2 regions of the Halomonas sp. AOP22-C1-8 genome follow, and region 1 is predicted to be linked to the other one. Evidence: riboswitches for the same ligand, from Rfam matches in the RefSeq annotation. Region 1 holds a riboswitch; the other holds the start of a gene.

What was found. Region 1 has a riboswitch for thiamine pyrophosphate ahead of thiM (hydroxyethylthiazole kinase). Riboswitches for the same ligand answer to the same signal wherever they lie in the genome.
Region 2: linked by a shared signal. The riboswitch ahead of ACT3TY_RS10615 (sodium:solute symporter) and the one ahead of thiM (hydroxyethylthiazole kinase) in region 1 are both predicted to bind thiamine pyrophosphate.

What each region holds. Positions count from the first base shown of each region.
Region 1 is NZ_JBQSYD010000013.1:100,694-110,203, forward strand. Features, by position in the region: gene ACT3TY_RS09245 (metal ABC transporter permease) at 1-39, shown strand, start outside; gene ACT3TY_RS09250 (metal ABC transporter substrate-binding protein) at 61-1,101, shown strand; gene ACT3TY_RS09255 (LysR family transcriptional regulator) at 1,098-1,970, opposite strand; gene ampC (class C beta-lactamase) at 2,118-3,281, shown strand; gene ACT3TY_RS09265 (cupin domain-containing protein) at 3,413-4,078, shown strand; gene ACT3TY_RS09270 (DUF6164 family protein) at 4,075-4,440, opposite strand; gene gloA (lactoylglutathione lyase) at 4,442-4,975, opposite strand; TPP riboswitch at 5,205-5,300, shown strand; gene thiM (hydroxyethylthiazole kinase) at 5,325-6,125, shown strand; gene thiE (thiamine phosphate synthase) at 6,125-6,739, shown strand; gene ACT3TY_RS09290 (LysR substrate-binding domain-containing protein) at 6,736-7,656, shown strand; gene ACT3TY_RS09295 (DoxX family protein) at 7,743-8,159, shown strand; gene ACT3TY_RS09300 (DODA-type extradiol aromatic ring-opening family dioxygenase) at 8,264-9,001, shown strand; gene ACT3TY_RS09305 (D-alanyl-D-alanine carboxypeptidase family protein) at 9,116-9,510, opposite strand, start outside.
Region 2 is NZ_JBQSYD010000017.1:3,025-12,534, reverse strand. Features, by position in the region: gene ACT3TY_RS10630 (hypothetical protein) at 41-427, opposite strand; gene ACT3TY_RS10625 (CoA-acylating methylmalonate-semialdehyde dehydrogenase) at 650-2,149, shown strand; gene ACT3TY_RS10620 (hypothetical protein) at 2,213-2,905, opposite strand; TPP riboswitch at 3,171-3,275, shown strand; gene ACT3TY_RS10615 (sodium:solute symporter) at 3,265-4,653, shown strand; gene corA (magnesium/cobalt transporter CorA) at 4,650-5,618, shown strand; gene ACT3TY_RS10605 (zinc-binding dehydrogenase) at 5,696-6,874, shown strand; gene ACT3TY_RS10600 (proline racemase family protein) at 6,898-7,929, shown strand; gene ACT3TY_RS10595 (DUF1289 domain-containing protein) at 7,964-8,170, opposite strand; gene arfB (alternative ribosome rescue aminoacyl-tRNA hydrolase ArfB) at 8,197-8,613, opposite strand; gene ACT3TY_RS10585 (D-2-hydroxyacid dehydrogenase family protein) at 8,685-9,510, opposite strand, start outside.

The DNA.
Region 1 (9,510 bases):
CGTAAAACAGCCCCGCTCAGCGCTGAGGCATCTACGTAACATCATTCAACAGGAGTCGGTATGTCTTTACGGTTATCTTCGCGCTTATTGGTTGGTGTATCCGCCATGTTGGCACTGCCCGCGGCCATCGCAGCAGACCGTGTTCAGGTGGTGACAAGCTTCTCCATCCTGGCCGATATGGTCGAGAACGTGGGCGGCGAGCACGTTGAAGTAACATCGCTGGTGGGGCCTGACGGTGATTCGCACGTCTACTCCCCTCGCCCAAGCGATGCACGCGCACTGACAGAAGCGGACCTTGTGGTGTTCAACGGCCTACTGTTCGAAGGCTGGATGGAGCGGCTCATTGAATCCAGCGGCTACAACGGCGCATTGATAACGGCCACCGATGGCATTAACAAGCTCGACTACCATGATCATGGACACGACCACGATCACGACCATGGGCATGACCATGATCACGACCACGACCATGCGCATGGTGAATTTGATCCTCATGCCTGGCAGGATATGGCCCAAACGCGGATTTACGTTGCCAATATCCGTGACGGCCTGATTGAGGCCGATGAGGCTAACGCCGATGAGTACCGGGCTAACGCCGATAACTACCTGGCCAGCATGGCAGAAGTCGATGCTGAAATTCGTGAGCTCATCAGCGAAATCCCGGCCTCAACCAGCGTGATTACTGGCCACGACTCCTTTGGCTACTTCTCGAATGCTTACGGCGTCAACTTTTTGGCACCTACCGGCTTATCGACCGAAGTAGAACCCAGCGGCGCCAGCATGGCCGAGCTGGTGGACGTGATCAACGACCAGAACGTACAAGCCCTGTTCCATGAAAACATGACCAATCCTGCGGTCATTCAGCAGCTTTCTGAAGAGACGAGCCTGCCGATTGCCGGAACACTGTATGCCGATGCGCTTTCTTCCGAGGGCGAAGCGAGCACCTACCTTGGCATGATGCGCCACAATGCGGTAGTGCTGCACGACGCACTGGCCCAGCCGGGCCATGATGACCATGCGCATGACGGCCACGACCATACACATGACGATCATGACCATGACCACGGGCATGATCACAGCGAGCATAGCCATAGCCACTAGGCATTGGTTGCCAGGGTCAGCCACTCTCTAAAACAGGCCATGGCCTGGGTTTCTGGCCGCGATTGTAAGCGCGTCAGCCAGTACCCGCCTAAACTCACCGCGGTGCTGAACGGTTGTACCAAAGCACCGCTGGTGAGCGGGCGTGAGAACATTGAAGGCGGCGCCAGGGCAATGCCTACGCCCTGCTGTGCGGCTTCTATCATGGCAATAGAAGAGTCAAACACGATACTTCTTGGCACAGAAACACTGCTGGATAACCCCGCCGCCAGTAGCCACTGCGTCCACTCATCGGTGCGATAAGAGCGTAGCCATGTTTCACCCACGACATCGGCCGGCGTCTTTAGCCGGGTGGCGATGTCGGGCGTGCACATGACCGACAGCGAGGCTGGCAACAAGGGCTGGGCCGCAATACCGTGCCAAGCGCCCGTTCCAAAGCGGATAGCAAAGTCAAACCCGTCCGCGGCCATATCCGTGCGATTGTTATGGGTCGAAAGGCGCAGATCAATAAACGGATAGCGCTCCTGAAAGTCAGCAAGCCTGGGCAGCAACCAGCCGACGGCGAACGTGCCCACCGCGCCCACATTCAATACCTCCCGATAGTTCTGCTCGCCTAATTGATCCAGCGTGTGTGTAATCTGATCAAACGACGCCTTGAGGACCGGCAGTAGCATTTCGCCCTCTTGCGTTAACATCAGCCCGCGCGGCAGGCGGGTGAACAGTGCTACCTTCAACTGGCCTTCCAGCAATTTTACGTGATGACTAACGGCCGCTTGCGTCATGCACAGCTCGGCAGCCGCTCGGGTAAAACTCAGGTGCCTGGCCGACGCTTCAAAGGCGCGCAGGGCTTTTAGTGGTAAGTAGGGACGCACGACACAGACCCCCAAATTTTTCTAATGGCTTATGCAAAATATCGCTGTTTGTCACCTTGTACGGTTCGCCGTAACGTAAGCAACGAATCAGCGGGGCCAACGCCCGATGTTAATCAACAACACGTAACGGGTTTTCTGATGAACAAGATGTTAACAGCAAAGAATGCGCTTATTGTGGCAGGTTCGTTTCTTATCAGCGCTTTTGGCTATGCGAATGATGATCCGCGCAGTCTGCCGGTGGCGTCGGTGGTCAACGACACTATCGTAGCCTTGATGGACGCGCACAGTATCCCGGGCATGGCCGTAGCGGTGAGCGTTAGGGGCACACCCTATTACTTTAATTATGGGGTCGCCGATCAAGAGGCTGGCGTGCCGGTAACTACCGATACGCTGTTTGAGCTGGGCTCCGTCAGCAAGACGTTTACGGCGACGCTGGCGGCTTACGCTCAGGCCAGCGGTGCTCTGTCACTTTCCGACCCCGCCAGCCAGTACCTGCCAGCCCTTGAAGGAAGCGCCTTTGATAACATCAGCCTATTGGAACTGGGCACCTACACGGCGGGTGGGCTGCCGTTGCAGTTTCCAGATAGCGTCAACAACGAAGACGACATGGTCGCCTACTACCGCCAGTGGGCACCGACGTATGCGCCAGGCACTCATCGGCTCTATTCAAATCCGAGCATTGGATTACTCGGTTACCTGACCGCCCAGCGGCTTGGAAAACCTTACGCCCAGTTGATGGAAGCGCACGTGTTTTCAGCACTCGGCCTTGAACACAGCTACCTGCAGGCACCTGAAGACGCGCAGGCGAACTACGCCTTCGGGTACTCAAAAGAGGATGAGCCGATTCGGGTGAACCCCGGCGTACTGGATGCAGAGGCCTACGGGGTAAAGTCGAATAGCGCAGATATGCTAGCGTTCATTAACGCCAACATGGACAACTCAGCGGTGGATGAACCGCTGCGCGAAGCACTGGAAGCAACCCGGATGGGTTACGTCAATATGGGCGATATGACCCAAGGCCTCGGTTGGGAGCGCTATGCCTACCCTGTTTCGCTTGACCAGCTACAAGCAGGCAATTCGATGGAGATGGTGCTGGAGGCTAACGAGGCCGAGCAGCTTCAACCACCGTTACCGGCAGATGACGAGGCGTGGTTTAACAAGACGGGCTCAACCAATGGCTTTGGCGCTTATGTCGCCTTTGTACCCAGCCAGCAAATAGGCATCGTGATGCTCGCCAACCGCAATTATCCCAACCAGGCACGTATTGAGGCCGCCCACCATATTCTGACGACGCTTGCAGCGACGCCCTGAAAAAAACCGCCTTTATGCAACGAGCCTTCCTAAAGGCTCGTCATTAAAGCGCTCTTTTATGCATTGCATTTTGGGTGGTGGATAAGGAGACTTGCACTACCGCGATCCCCCCACTGCAAAGAGCCAATACCATGCGCCTTAACGCCGACTTTAGCCACTTTGCTTGCGTAACGCCGGACCAATATCAATGGGTCGATTCGCCCAGTGCGGGCGTTACGCGCATGATGCTTGATCGCATCGGCGAGGAAGTTGCCAGAGCGACCAGCCTGGTACGCTACGCGCCCAACAGCCAGTTCACCGCACATACCCACGACGGCGGGGAAGAGATTCTTGTACTAGAGGGCGTGTTCGGTGATGAGCACGGCCGCTACCCCGCGGGCACCTATCTGCGCAATCCTATCGGTACGGGCCACACCCCGCACATAGGCGATGAGGGCGCGCTCATCCTGGTGAAGCTTCACCAGTTTGCAGCCAATGACATTCTTCAACTGGCCGTACCTGCCCACCGTTTACCTTGGCAGCCGGACCGTCGCCCAGGCATTACCTATAAAATGCTGCATACCTTTGGCCAAGAGCGCGCCAGCCTGGAGCGGTGGGAGGCGGGCGTGACGATTGTCTACCCAACGCTGGGCGGTGGCCTGGAAGCGTTTGTTCTGGAAGGCACCTTGTGCGACGGCGATACCGAATACCCGACGGGCAGCTGGTGTCGCTACCCTCCCGGCGCCGCTCCCCAACTTAGCGCGGGCAGCGAAGGGGTCAAGCTCTACTTAAAACGAGGGCACCTGCGGCTTGATTAACGTGTCAGGCCAAGAAATGGCAACAGCGTAAGCAGTGCCACCATGACGACCGCCACCATTACCAGGGTGACCTGAAAGGGATGCGCCGCCAGGCGGCGCCATAAGGTAGGTGCATCGCCTTGGCTCACGGCCTCGGCGTGCGCTTGCCGAGCCTTGGTGAAGCGCTCGGCTTGATACACCGCCAGTGCTGCTTCGGCCGCCTCACGCTGGGTTTCATCACGCAGCCAGATCGCGTCCACCCCTAAGCGGAAAAAACCGGCCTGCGTTTCATAGGTATCAAAACCATGTTCTGCCAGTAGTGAGCGGACTTCCATGGCTTCTTCATCGGTAACGTAGCGCAGCCGAAACAGCAAGTGTGCCATATCAGTCGCCCATCGCCGCCATTAGGTCGGCCTGGATAACTTCGATCCAGTAGCCGTCCGGGTCTTTCACAAAAATGACGCCCTGCATTTTGCCTTGATCCGCCCGCTTTATGAACGTTACATCGTGCTCATCAAACCATGCCTGGGCCGCTTCCAAGTCCGGTACGCTAAAGCAGATATGTCCAAAGCCCTGCGGTTCGGCATTGCCATCGTGGTAGGCAAAATCGTCCTGGTCTTCGGTGCCCCAGTTATGGGTAAGTTCTAACAGCCCCTTTTGGCTGAAGGTCCAGGCTGTACGCGCCTGGGTATCTTCCGGTACCTGGTCGCTGGCTTCCAGGTTCGCCAGAAAGTAGAGCGAAAACTGCATCTCTTCGAAATCCAGCCGACGCAGTACCTGCATGCCAAATACCTGGGAGTAAAAGGCCAATGAACGCTCGGGGTCTTTCGCCCGCAGCATCGTATGGTTTAAGCGAAACCCTTGGGTTTGCGCAGGGGCCGGACGAACGCCTTTATGCTGTTCACCTTGCAAAGTCATCTTGGGCTCCTTGTGGGGAATTATGCTGTTAAATGAATTGATTGAGCGGTTATCTTTGACAAAAACCATACCGTGTACAAGCCTATCGCTAACCGTTTCACACCGCATGATGCCGTTGTGATGACATACCATGAGGGCAGAGCAGCCATTATTCCAGCCCCGCTTACCCTACCGGCCTCCCCTTACACATCGCCTGCGCTTTACAGCACCGCCCAAGGCAAGGATAGTAGCCTGACGACAGGGGCGCTTGAGACGCTCAAGCTGAGATGCACCCTTAGAACCTGAACCGGATAATACCGGCGTAGGAAGTCGCGGTGTCATCACACCCGATCTACGCTGTGAGGTGGCCATGACATCACTCCCGCTGAGCGACGCGCTTTCCGCTGTACAACGCACCACGCCGTTAGTGCACTGTATTACCAATTTTGTAGCGATGAACAGCACAGCTAACTGCCTGCTGGCTGTCGGCGCTTCCCCTGCCATGCTGCATTCAACTGAGGAAGTCGCTGAGTTTACTCGCTTGGCCGGGGCACTTTCGATCAATATCGGTACACCTTCACCACACTGGGCAGAAGGTATGCAACTTGCCGCCAAAACGGCCAACGAGCGCAATACCCCCTGGGTATTGGACCCGGTTGCGGTGGGCGCCACTTACTACCGTCAAACGCTTTCACAAACGCTATTGGCTTTTAAGCCCAGCGTGATCCGTGGCAATACCTCAGAAATCATGACGCTTTCCGGCTTGACCCACGCGGGCCGTGGGGTGGATGCCACAGCCTCTACGGATGAAGCGCGTGAGGCCGCCATTAACCTCGCCAAGCAGCAGCGCTGTATTGTCGCGATGACCGGCGTGCAGGACTTTATTACCGATGGCACTCAGCACTGGCGCTTGAACGGCGGGCACGCGCTTATGCCGCGTGTCACTACGCTTGGCTGCGCGTTAAGTGCCACCGTTGCCGCCTTTGTAGCGGCCAGCCCCGGAGCTCCCTTGAACGCCACGTTAGCCGCACTTACAAGCTTTGCTATCGCGGGTAGCCGCGCTGGACAACAGGCGGCAGGCCCGGGTAGTTTTCAGGTAGCCCTGTTGGACGCCTTGTATCAGCTAACACCTACAGACGTCCGTCAGTTTACCGGGCTGGAGGAAGGCTAATGCGTTTTGATCTTTCGCTTTATCTGGTCACTGACGCTCAACTCTGTCAAGCCGCAGGGCTAGAGCGCACCGTTATTGAGGCCGTCAAAGGGGGCGTCAGTTTTGTTCAACTGCGCGATAAACACGCAAGCGATACCGACATGATTGAACAGGCCAAGCGCTTGAAAGCCGCCCTGGCGGGTAGCGGGGTACCACTGGTGATTAACGACCGCTTGAACGTTGCCTTGCAAAGCGGCGCCGATGGGCTGCATGTCGGCCAAAGCGATACAGCGGCTCAAGAGGCGCGCACGGCCATGGGGCCAGAGGCAATCATCGGGCTTTCGATTAATACCCTTGAGCAGCTTCACGCAGCCCCCGTAGCACTGCTCGACTACGTGGGCCTGGGCCCGGTGTTTGCCACCCAAAGCAAGCAGGACCATGCTAAACCGTTAGGGTTTGAAGGCCTGGCTCAGCTAGCCGCGGCCTGCACCTTGCCAAGCGTGGCCATCGGCGGGCTAAAGGCTGATCACACCCAGCAGGTCGTTGCAGCCGGTGCCAATGGCTTGGCGGTTATCTCCGCCATTTGTGGCCAGCCTGACCCTTACCAGGCCGCACGGGCGTTTGCTCGACCATGAACCAGCTCGACCATATTGCCGCCTTTGTGAAAGTTGCCGAGCTTGGCAGCTACACGCGGGCCGCCGAGGCGCTGGATCTTTCCCGCACGCGGGTATCGCGCATTGTCATGGCCCTTGAAGAGACGCTCGGGGTGCGGCTTATTCAGCGCACCACGCGACGCCTGCATTTAACCGCCGTGGGCGAGCGCTACCTTGCGCATGCCCAAGCAATTTTACAGGCGCTTGATGAGGCTGCCGCCGACGTAGGCAGCGGTATTTCTGAAATAAGCGGCCGTTTGCGCATCAACGGCCCCATGAGTTTTGGCATGCGTCACCTCTCCCCGCTGGTAGCGCGCTTTATGGTGGCGTATCCTGGCCTGGATGTACGCCTGGATTTAAGTGACCGCCGCGTGGATCTTCTCGAAGAGGGCTACGATGTGGCCATTCGTATTGGCAGCCTGCCCGACTCAAGCCTGGTTGCCAGGCGTCTGACACGCTGTCAAATGCTGTTTTGCGCATCTCCGGCGTACCTTGAAACCCATGGCGTGCCGGCAAACGCTGAGGCGCTTTCGCACCACCGCTGCCTGCGTTACCGCAGCGGTTTAGCCAATAACGACTGGCGTTTTGAGAATATGACGCTGACACCCCAAGGCCCGCTTGAAAGCAACAATGGCGATGTTTTAACCCATGCCGCCGAGGCAGGCATCGGTATCGCTCATCAACCCAGCTTTTTGGTAACGGAGAGCATTATCGCTGGGCGCCTGGTTCAGGTACTGCCACAGATCCCTCCTAAAATGCTGGATATTCATGCTATTTACCCTGCGCGGCGCTTTTTACCGGCCAAGGTAGAACGGTTTATTGAAGTGTTAGCGGATGCGTGGGGCAGCCCGCCTCACTGGGAACAGGAGATGGGATTGTCGCCTATTTCGCAACAGTGATGTCTAATACGCGTGGATTATCTCTGCCGCAAACGGACGTAAAGTATCTCCATTGCACTTGCACCACAGCCCAATGGAGATATCCCATGAATGCATCTACTTCCACCATGAGCACCAATCTTCAGCCCCACGCCATCGCGCTGCTGCGCATATCACTTGGCGTGATGGCACTCGCCCATGGCCTGACCAAAGTGTTTGTGTTTACCCTGCCAGGCACGGTCGGCTACTTTGAGTCACTGGGCCTGCCAAGCTTTATAGCCTACTTAACGATTCTGGGCGAAGTTGGCGGCGGCCTGGCCTTGATTCTGGGTATTTATACGCGCTGGATTAGCCTTGCGATGATTCCTTTATTGCTGGGTGCTACGTCCGTGCATCTTGGCAACGGCTGGATGTTTTCCAATGCGGGTGGTGGTTGGGAATTCCCAGCGTTCTGGACCGTTGCCCTGCTCGTGCAGGCTGGCTTAGGCGGCGGCAGCTTTACACTGAATCCCCGCGTTAGCTAATCGCTTTAGGCGCACCCTAGCGACTTTTATTTATCAAATTTTCTCCGCCATACCTTTGCTCGCGCCCCGCTAACTGCCGGGGCCTTCTGCCAGGAGACGTTGTTATGCTACCCAGTCTTTTTATATCCCACGGCTCTCCCATGCTGATCCTCACCCCGACCCCTGCCCATCACTTTTTACGTGCGCTGGGCAAGCGACTGACGCCCAAGGCGATCATTGTGGTTTCGGCGCACTGGGAAAGTCAGACACTGAAAGTCAGTACCAGCCCTTGGCCAGAAACCCTTCATGACTTCGGCGGTTTTCCCCGCGAACTGTTCGAGCAGCAGTACCCGGCACCTGGCGAGCCTGCACTGGCCAACCGCTTGGCCAAATTACTGGGTGCCTCAGAAGTGGAACGAGGATTCGACCACGGCACCTGGGCACCTCTTTCGTTGATGTTTCCCAAGGCGGATATTCCTGTCGTTACGCTATCGCTGCCTGTGCGTTGGTCCAACGACAAGCTGATTGACCTAGGCAAGCGCCTAGCACCACTGCGTGAAGAAGGCATTCTGGTAATCGGGTCGGGCAGCCTGACCCATAACCTTTACGAAACCATGCCGCTCGATAACCCAATGCCCAACTGGGTCGGCACTTTTGCAGAGTGGGTCGATACCCAGCTTGTGAACAATGACCGTGAGGCGTTGCTTGCCTGGCAAGCGGCCCCTGAAGCGAGCAGAAACCATCCAACGCCCGAGCATTTTCAGCCGTTACTGGTGGCCATGGGCGCAGGCGGTGATGTCACACCGCTCCACCGCAGTGTTGAGCATGGCGTGCTGGCAATGAACGCGTACGCCTTTGCCTAAGCGGTTGTGCGCGTACGCGTGCATGGGTGAAAAGCCGTTGTGGGTCGTGGCATCAACCATAAAAAACCCCACCAGCTTTATGCTGGTGGGGTTTTTTTACATTTAAAAGAAGGCTTAAAGGCTTGCGTTGACCACCATGCACTCCATGCCTTGCAGTTGTAGTTCACGGCAGGCCTCACGGGCGCGGCGCTCATCCAAAGCCACCAGGCGAGCACGGTATACCGGCGTTTGACCTTCAAGCGTGTCCACCTCTACGCGCCCGGCTAAATTTTGCGTTAAGCGTTGGGCCGCTTGTTGTGCCAGCTGCTGAGCCTGCCCTTGCTGGCTAAATGCACCCACTTGGATACCCCAGGCGCCGGTCGGGGGGGCTTCCACCAAGCGCTCACTTTGAATAAAGGCCTGCAAAGGGTCAGCGTTAGACGCGCGAGCTCCCTCGGCTGGGCCTTCAACGGTGATCGTGGCCAGTTGCTCATCTACACTAGTACTGGGGGCAGGTGACAGCGCGGTCG
Region 2 (9,510 bases), on a different contig from region 1:
CAAAGAGGCGTTATGCACCTCTGTTAACCGTCGTTATTTGTTAAGCGTAGGGTGGTGCTCTGCAGGGAGGAAGGCCGCCTGGTAAGCCTGGGTTCGATGAGCCAAGGGTATTCAATACGCAGTGATAAACGGCAGGCGCAATACCAGGCCATCTTTCATGGGCGGGCAGAGCCACCCCGGTATCATTTTGAATTACTACCGGGTTTTGGCGTCGCTTGTCATGGTCCAGGCTAAGGCGATTAAGTGGGTTAGCCAGCACGATCAGCGGTTTGGTGTGGTCTTCCAAGGCTGAGTGATGACTTGGCTCAGCAGCCCGCGGCATCACCTCGTGGGGAGCGGCGCACCACAGCAATAGCGCCAGACTCCATAGGCCCACTTGGCCAAGCCGGAGAGACGTCATAGCGGTGGGCATGTATTGCTGAGGCAAAGAGACATCTCCTGGGTGCGCTGTATTATCATCCCTTATTGAGAGGGGAGGTCAAGGGGGTAAACATGCGTTTGCACTGTCTTTGGAGTCTTGTCATCGCTAATCGGGGTTGTTACTAATCGTTAGTTGACGTTTACTTGCTGATATACCCTGTTCTTGGCCCTGGGGCAGCTATAGAGACTGCCACTGTTACAAACACAATCATAATCAGGAGCAAGCGTAATGGCCGTTCGCGAAATTCCCATGATCATTGATGGTCAAGCCGTCCTGTCTCAAAGCCAGGAGTGGCGTGATGTGGTTAATCCGGCGACCCAAAAGGTGGTTGCCCGGGTGCCTTTTTGCACGGCAGAAGAAGTAGAGCATGCGATTGCAAGCGCCCATCATGCGTTTAGAGAGTGGCGCAAGGTACCGCTTGGAAAGCGCATGCGTATTATGCTGGCGTTGCAGGCACTGATTCGTGACAACACCGATGAACTAGCCGCCTTAATCACCGAAGAGCATGGCAAAACGTTGCCAGATGCCAAAGGTGAAGTAGGGCGAGGTCTGGAGGTGGTCGAACACGCCTGCTCGATTACCTCGCTCCAGCTAGGAGAGGTGGCCGAGAACGCGGCAAGCGACGTCGATGTTTATACGCTACATCAGCCGCTAGGCGTAGGGGCCGGTATTACGGCCTTTAACTTCCCGATCATGCTGCCCTGTTTCATGTTTCCGCTGGCCATCGCGACAGGCAACACCTTTGTGTTGAAGCCTTCTGAGCAGGATCCCAGCTCGACCATGCGCTTGGTGGAGCTTGCCCATGAAGCCGGTGTGCCAGCTGGGGTGTTGAACGTGGTGCATGGTGGTCCTGAGGTTGCCAACCAGATTGTCGATCACCCAACGATTAAAGCGCTATCGTTTATTGGCTCAACCCACGTCGGCTCATTGCTTTACAAGCGGGCGGCAGATGCGGGTAAGCGTATGCAGGCGATGATGGGGGCGAAGAACCACTGTGTGGTTATGCCCGACGCAAATCGCAGCCAAGCCATCAACAATCTGCTGGGCTCAGCATTTGGCGCCGCAGGCCAGCGCTGTATGGCTAATTCGGTCGTGGTGCTGGTCGGTGAGGCGCGACAATGGATTGATGATATTGTGGATGCTGCAGGCCAGATGAAAGTGGGGCCTGGCACCCAACAGGATGCCGATTTAGGGCCGCTGGTATCGCCTGCCGCCAAGGAGCGGGTGTTAGGTCTTATCGAGACCGGTGAAAAGGAGGGCGCAACGCTATTGCTTGACGGGCGTAACTGCCAGGTACGCGATTATCCGAAGGGCAATTTTGTGGGGCCGACGTTATTTACCGATGTGACTGCGGAGATGACCATTTACCGTGAAGAGATATTTGGGCCGGTACTCTGCGTTGTCAACGTGGAAACACTCGACGAAGCGATTGCGTTTATTAATGCTAATCCTAACGGCAACGGCACGTCTATCTTCACGAATTCTGGCTGGGTGGCGCGGCGCTTTGAAACTGATATAGACGTGGGGCAGGTGGGTATCAACGTGCCAATCCCGGTGCCGGTTGCCTATTTCAGCTTCACTGGCTCACGTGCTTCAAAGCTCGGCGATTTAGGGCCAAATGGCAAACAGGCGATCGCCTTCTGGACGCAAACCAAAACGGTAACAGCACGCTGGTTTGAACCTGAAAACGTTTCAAGCGGTATCAATAGCACTATTGCATTAAGCTAACGCTTACTTACTAAGCAGTCACTGGCTCTTGCGGGGGGCCAGTGACGTTGTTGTACTCAAGGATTAAAAATCATTCAGCAGGCTTAAACTTTCTTCCAGCAGCTTTTCAATCGGCTTAAGTTGGCTTTCATGCAATACGAGTAGAGACGGCGCCTCTTTTGGCTGTCCGACAAGGGGCACTAAAAGGGCGAACTCACTCTCCTCTAGGTGAAATTCATGAATTTCACGCGGGCCTAAGGCCGTTTGGCATTGGGAGCAGCGGTAGACATCGTCCTCGCCATACACCAACCGGTGATACATTTTAAAAAGCGTATAAAGTGCCAAGCCGCCTTCAAGCGCAGACCAGCGTGCGGGCGTTTTGGGTATATCGTCGGTGACCTCTTGCCCTTCGGCTTTGGCATCGGCGATCACATTTGCTAAAGGCATCGCCAAAATGGCAGGGTCTTCAGAGGGTAGCGGAGCGTTTTGCTTCGTGGCCTGGTCGAAGTCTTTCACCGCGCGCTTTACATCATCTAGCGTATTTAAAACGTAGTCAGCATGCTGTAAGTCGCCAGGCTCGCAGCTACCGTTCTCCCAGCCATGGATCACGCGTAGCGTCATGTCTCCTCGTGACATGGGGCGGGCCAGCAGCATATAAAGCATTACGCGAACGTGAAGCTGGCGCTCATCGGTATTGTTTTCAAACGCATGGTAGGGGTCAGCAAACAGAGTATTGAGCCGCCCTTGCGTATGCTCCTTGGCTTCGGTGTATGACATAGTGGTTTCCTGTAAGTGCGTCGCTTATTCTCCTGTGCGACGCTTGTAACACTAATGTTTTATAACACTAATGGCGGTAAGCTACTTTTATTTTGCAATGCTTTGACTCAGTTTACAGCAGCTTTTGTTAGTCTAGACAACGTTGTAGCGAATGAATAGCAGAAGTAAACCGTTTTCCTGTTAGCTATTTAGCGGCTAGGATACGGCGCGAGTAGCTGCTCATTTTGACGGTTGGCTCGCTTTACATCAGGATACGCTCTCAATTCACTGTCGCCAGGGGAGCCACGTTGCGTGGCTGAGAATGCTATGACGCAGACCCTGGAACCTGAACCGGTTAGTACCGGCGGAGGAAGTGCGACATGCCATACCTAACGTCAGCCGTGCTGGGCGCGGCGCTCTGTTGCTTTGCATTTTTAGGCCTTAAAGCCCGTGGGCGTAAAGGCTCATTGGATGACTTTGTAACCGCTCGTAATTCACAAACCAGCACCACGCTAGGGCTCTCTTTTGTTGCATCTGGTATGGGGGCCTGGATTTTGTTTGCACCGCCAGAAATTGGCGCTTTTATTGGCCCATTGGCCTTGGCAGGCTATGCCCTTGGCTCCTCACTGCCTTTTATCGTCCTTGGCTTTTATGGTCCGTCTATACGCCGGGCTCTCCCTGAGGGGCGGAGCATCGCTGAGTTTGCTGAGGCGTGCTATGGGCGCGGAGTGCGCCACTGGGTAACGCTGGTTTCCGTGGTGTATATGGCCTGCTTTTTAGCCGCTGAATTAACCGCTATTGGAGCGATCACCTCGCTGCTTTCTGATGTTCCGTCGAGCTGGGTGATTATTGGAGTAACGCTCACTACGTTGCTTTACACGGTAAGCGGTGGGCTGCGCGCAAGCCTGGCCACTGATCGTTGGCAGGCATGGTTGCTGCTTGCACTGTTAGTGGTGGTTTCCAGTGTCACCCTTTGGCACTTGCCTGCTATGCCGAGCAGTGCGGCATGGCCCTCTATCGCCACTTCTGATGCGCTTAGTGTGGCACTAACGCTTGTCATCGCGGTTACCGCAGCGAACTTGTTTCACCAGGGCTACTGGCAGCGGGTATGGGCGGCACGTGATGACCACAGTTTGGCCCGCGGGGCTTGGGTAGGAGGGGGCGCCACGGTCATGATCGTTATGGTGATTGGCGGTTTGGGTATGCTTGCTGCCATGAACGGTGTTCCGCTGGGCGAACCGCCCATGCCTTTTTTTGCACTGCTCAATAACGCGCCACCCTGGCTAGCTATAACGGCACTAGTGCTTGCCGTTACATTGGTGGCGTCCAGCGTAGATACGCTACAAAGCGGTATTGCCTCACTGATCGTGTCGCGCAGTGAACAGCCAAGCGTTTCTATCGCGCTCACACGCTGGATGACCGTTTTGCTTATGGTGCCTGTCGTGGTTGTCGCACTTCAGGGTGTGTCTGTTTTACGTCTTTTTTTAATCGCTGATTTAGTCTGCGCTGCAACTGTGGTGCCCGTGCTGCTGGGCTTATGGCGGCGCATGACGCCCCTTGCAGCTGTCGGTGGCGGCATGGCGGGTCTATTGGGTGCGATCTTGCCTGGGTGGATGAGTCACGCCAGCATAAGCGAAGGGATAATGGCGGCAAGCTTTCCGAACAGTGTACCCACACTAGCGCCGTTTCTAGGTGCGTTGTTAGCTTCCACGGTGGTAAGCGTGTTATTAGCGTATTTAAGAAGCCCCTGGAACCAAGGACAGTTATGATTCGCAGTATTTTGACGACCCCTGATGGCGAAACCCATGAAGGGAGCGAAGAGCTTTTTGTCACATGGCAGAATACCCCCGGCAGTCATATATGGATCGATATGCAGGGGGAATCAGCAGAATCTGCTGAGCGGCTACTGGGTAAATTTGAGTGTCACCCCATGGCTATTCAGGATGCCCATAAGGAGCGTGTACCACCCAAAATAGAAGAGTTTGATAACCACGCACTGATTATTTACCGCGGTATTTCATCTTTTGATGCCCAGCTAAACTTTGTTCCTCAGCAGGTCTGCTTTTTTATTGGTGAGTGCTTTCTAGTGACGCTACATCCAGGCGTTGCCATGAGCATTGAGCGGCTCTTTAAGGAGCAGGGTAAGACGTTATTAGCGAAATCACCGGAGCAGGTGGCGCTCAAGGTGATGTATATCTCTGCCGGGTACTACATCGATAGCCTGCTTGAATTTGAAGCGGAATTAAGCGATTTAGAAGATGAGTTACATGAAAATGGCAACGATGTATTAATGCGCAAAATTACCATGTACCGCTCCCGGCTGGTTAAGATGCGGCGCGTGTTTAATTATCATAAAGGGATTACCCAAGAGTTAACTGTCTACGACTATGAGCACGTCCCGCGTGAGGAAAGTGAAACGCTGCATGCCATTAACGATGTTGCCGAACGTTTTGAGCGGCTTTATACGCTTACTCAGATGTATTACGACATTTGCGGTGATTTAGTAGACGGTTACATATCAATCTCGTCGCACCAACTGAACATTACAATGCGCGTTCTAACGGTCATTACGGCGATTTTTGTTCCGTTAACGTTTGTTGCGGGTATCTACGGGATGAACTTTGACTACATGCCGGAGCTGCACTATCGCTATGGCTACTTCTTCATTTTAGGCATGATGGCAGGAATCGGTGGCGTGCTGATTTGGGTGTTCAGGCGAAAGGGCTGGTTCTAATTCAGCAGGCTTTTAAGGGGTAGCAAGAGTTTGCTATGGTCGGCTAGTCTTATTCCTTTGTACCAAGGAGCCTGACAATGCCTGAATCTACCGCCGTTTCTTCTACGATGGCTGCCATGCTCTTGGTCGGGCATGGTGGCGTCGAACAACTGCATTACCGTAAAGACGTCAAAACGCCGTTACCCGGCCCAGGTGATGTTCTGGTCCAGGTGACGGCGACCGCGAAAAACAATACCGACCGTAAAGCGCGTGAAGGCCTGTATCCCACCAAAGAGAAAGGCGACGTGACGTCTTTTGCCATGGGCGGCACGCCCACCTTAACGTTTCCGCGTATTCAGGGGGCAGATGTGGCCGGGCGTATCGTAGCGGTAGGCGAAGGCGTGGATGCCGAGCGTATTGGCCAGCGTGGCCTGCTTGATTTCAATATTTATGCGGATGAGCGCCGGGATATCAATCTAACTCCCGACTACTACGGCCATGGGGCCGATGGCGGCTACGCTGAGTATATTGCGGTGCCCGCAGACCAGTTCCACTCCATTGATAATCCCGAACTCCGCGACGCTGAGCTAGCCGCGATGGGCATGTGCTCCTATCAAACGGCGTACCATATGATGACCTCGGCACACATCAAGGCTGGCGAGCGCGTGTTGGTAAGCGGTGCCAGTGGTGGCGTAGGCACCGCGCTCATTCAGCTATGCCGTATTGTCGGTGCTGTTCCTTATGCGGTCAGCCAGCCTGATAAAGCCGCTGCGCTGCAAGCGTTAGGCGCCGAAGCCGTTATTGACCGTGGCGACCTGCCGACCTTTGTTGAGCGCGTCTTAGAAGCCACTGGCGGAAAGCCAATTGATGCGGTGATGGACTTGGTCGGCGGCGAGATGACCGATCTGTTTATCGATACCATGATTGTTGATATGCAGCACCGCCAATCCTATCCGCGCCTTTCCATAGCCGGGGCCAGCGGCGGTAATCTCAGTGAGATCATGTGGACGCGTATTTACCTTTACCAGGTGCAGATATTTGGCGTTTCTCACGGTACTCGTGAAGAAGCCGAGCAGCTAATCGCCTGGATTCGTAGAGGTGAACTCAAGCCTGTTCTCCATGCGGCGTTCAAGCTTTCTGAACTGCATGACGCCGAGCGCTATTTTGTTAATCGGGGCAGCAATTATCTCGGCAAAATTGTCATTGTTCCGGATGCGCAGTGGGATACTCACGGCGCACCTTTTGCACTAACAAACGCTCAGGAGCAACGCCTTTGAAAAAGATCCATACGCTTCAATTAATGGATACTCATGCGGGGGGCGATGTCAGCCGAATCGTAACGGGCGGGATTGATGCTCTGCCGGGCGCCACGGTGCGGGAGCAAATGGAGTACCTGCGCGATGATGCCGATGGCTTGCGTCGCTTGCTGCTGGAAGAGCCCTACGGTATTCCGGAGATGTCGGTGGACTTACTGGTGCCAGCGACGCACCCTGAGGCCGCAGCGGGTTATATCATTATGGAAGTGATGGGCTACCCGATCTATTCAGGCTCCAATACCTTGTGTACGGCAACCGCGGTGCTTGAGTGTGGGATTGTGCCTAAGCAGGAAGGCATTCAGCAGTTTTCGTTGGAGGCCCCGGCAGGCCTGGTACATATCGAGGCGCGTGTGCATAACGGCGTGGTCGAGTCGGTTACCTGTGAAGGTTTGCCCAGCTATATTGATACCTACCGCGATACCATCCAGGTGCCTGGTATCGGCACCGTGACGTACTCTGTCGCCTATAGCGGCGGCTTTTACGCGCTAGTGGATGCTGCCGAGCTTGGTTTTAAGCTTATTCGTGAGGAGGAGCAGGCGCTTTCGGCCTGTGCGCATAAAATTGTTGAGGCCTTGCAAGCTCAGCGCGGCTTTTCCCACTACACGCTGGGTGATGTAGGCCCGTTGCCTTTCCTGCATTTTATGGGCCCCAAAGAGCAAGTGGGGGAAGGGTATGTACGCTCTCGTTCAACAACCTACGTTCATCCGGGTGTGATTTGTCGCAGTACTACCGGCACCTCCGCCAGGCTCGCGTTAATGAACTACGAAGGTCGACTCAACATAGGGGATAAACTGGAAACGGTCTCGCTACGTGAAACCGGGTTTATTGGCACGTTTACAGGGACTCATCAGGAAGGCGCCTATCAGGTGGTTGAAAATACGATTACCGGGCGCAGCTATGTGCTGGCTCAGTCGGATATCGTGATCAACTGTGATGACCCTCTGGTTTCCTGCGGTGAGCTGCACCATATTTTGAGCGACCGCCACTCTGTTAACCACCAATCTGTTAACCACTAATCTGTTAATCAATACCCTGTTAATCACTGCTCTGTTAAGTCGGGTGGCTAATCTCGGTTAACGCGATAGCGATATAGCCTTGCGCTTCCAGGCGCTCCCAGACCGGGGCTTTTTCGGCCTCGGTCATTTGGCCCCAATAGGCAATTTCATCCAGCGTACGGCCACAGCCTTGGCACGTATTGGTCGTGTCTAGCTGGCAGTGCTGGATGCAAGGAGAGAGCGGTCGGGAAACGGTGGTCATGCGCAATTCACTTGACTCAATAGCGCTTACGCAGAGGAAACTTTACCACGTAGCGATTTGATTTTTCCTTTGCGGGTCTTATGGTCAACGCGACGTCGCTGGGAGCCTTTGGTGGGTTTTGTCGGGCGGCGTGCCTTTTGCTGCCGAGTCGCGCTGATGATCAATTCTTTCAGGCGAGCAAGGGCATCTTCTTTATTAAGCTCCAGCGTGCGATAACTCTGCGCCTTGATAATCACCACACCCTCTTTACTGATGCGTTGATCATTGAGTGCTATCAAACGTTCTTTATAAAACGGCGGCAGGGTAGAGCGTGAAATATCAAAGCGCAGATGTACCGCTGACGCCACTTTGTTGACGTTCTGACCGCCTGCACCCTGAGCGCGAATTTGGCTAATATCAATTTCCCAGTCGGCCAAGGCAACATGGTTGGAAATAGTGAGCATCAAGTCCTCTGTGTCACAGGTGAGTAATAAGGCTAGCACACTTGACACAGAGGTGGTCGCAGCGACAGAGTTTAAGAGGCGAGATTAGTGACCGGCTCACCGTTGCTAAACGCGACGACATTCGCAAACGCGTCACCAAAGTAGAGCTCGTAGCTATCTTTTTCGACATAACCCAAGTGAGGCGTCGCTACGCAGTTGGGCAGGGTGAGCAGAGGATCGTCGCAGGTCGGCTCGCTATCGAAAACATCAACCGCCGCGCGTCCTGGCCTGCCTGCTTCGAGGGCGCTAACTAATGCACCTGATGCAATTAACGGTGCGCGGCTGGTGTTTACCAGAAGCGCTGTGGGTTTCATGCAGGCCAAATGGTCAGCGGTCACAATGCCCCGCGTTTCATCGTTTAGGCGCAGATGCAGGCTAAGCACATCGGCACGTTTAAAGAGATCCTGCTGGCTCTCGGCAACCGTTAACCCGGCGTCCATGGCTCGAGTTCTGGTGCCTTCGCGCCCCCACACCAGTACGTTCATTTCAAATGCCTGCGCATAACGGGCCACCAGGCTACCAATTTTGCCCAAGCCAAAAATCCCCATTGTGCGGCCTTTTAGCCCGGTGCCCAGGGTTCGCTGCCAGCGGCCAGCTTTAAGGTTTTCTACTTCTTCAGGCAGGTGGCGCATGCCACAAAGTACCAGCCCCCAGGTTAATTCGGCCGCCGCGTGTGGCGAGCCTTTACCTGTCATAACGGTAACGCCTTGTTGCTGACACGCTTTTAGGTCGACATGAGCCGCACCGTCCCCGGTTTGGCTAATCACTTTTAAATTGGGCAAGCGTTCAAGCAGCGCTGCAGTGATAGGGGTACGTTCACGAATTATCACAAGCGCATCCGCGTGATAAAACCGTGCC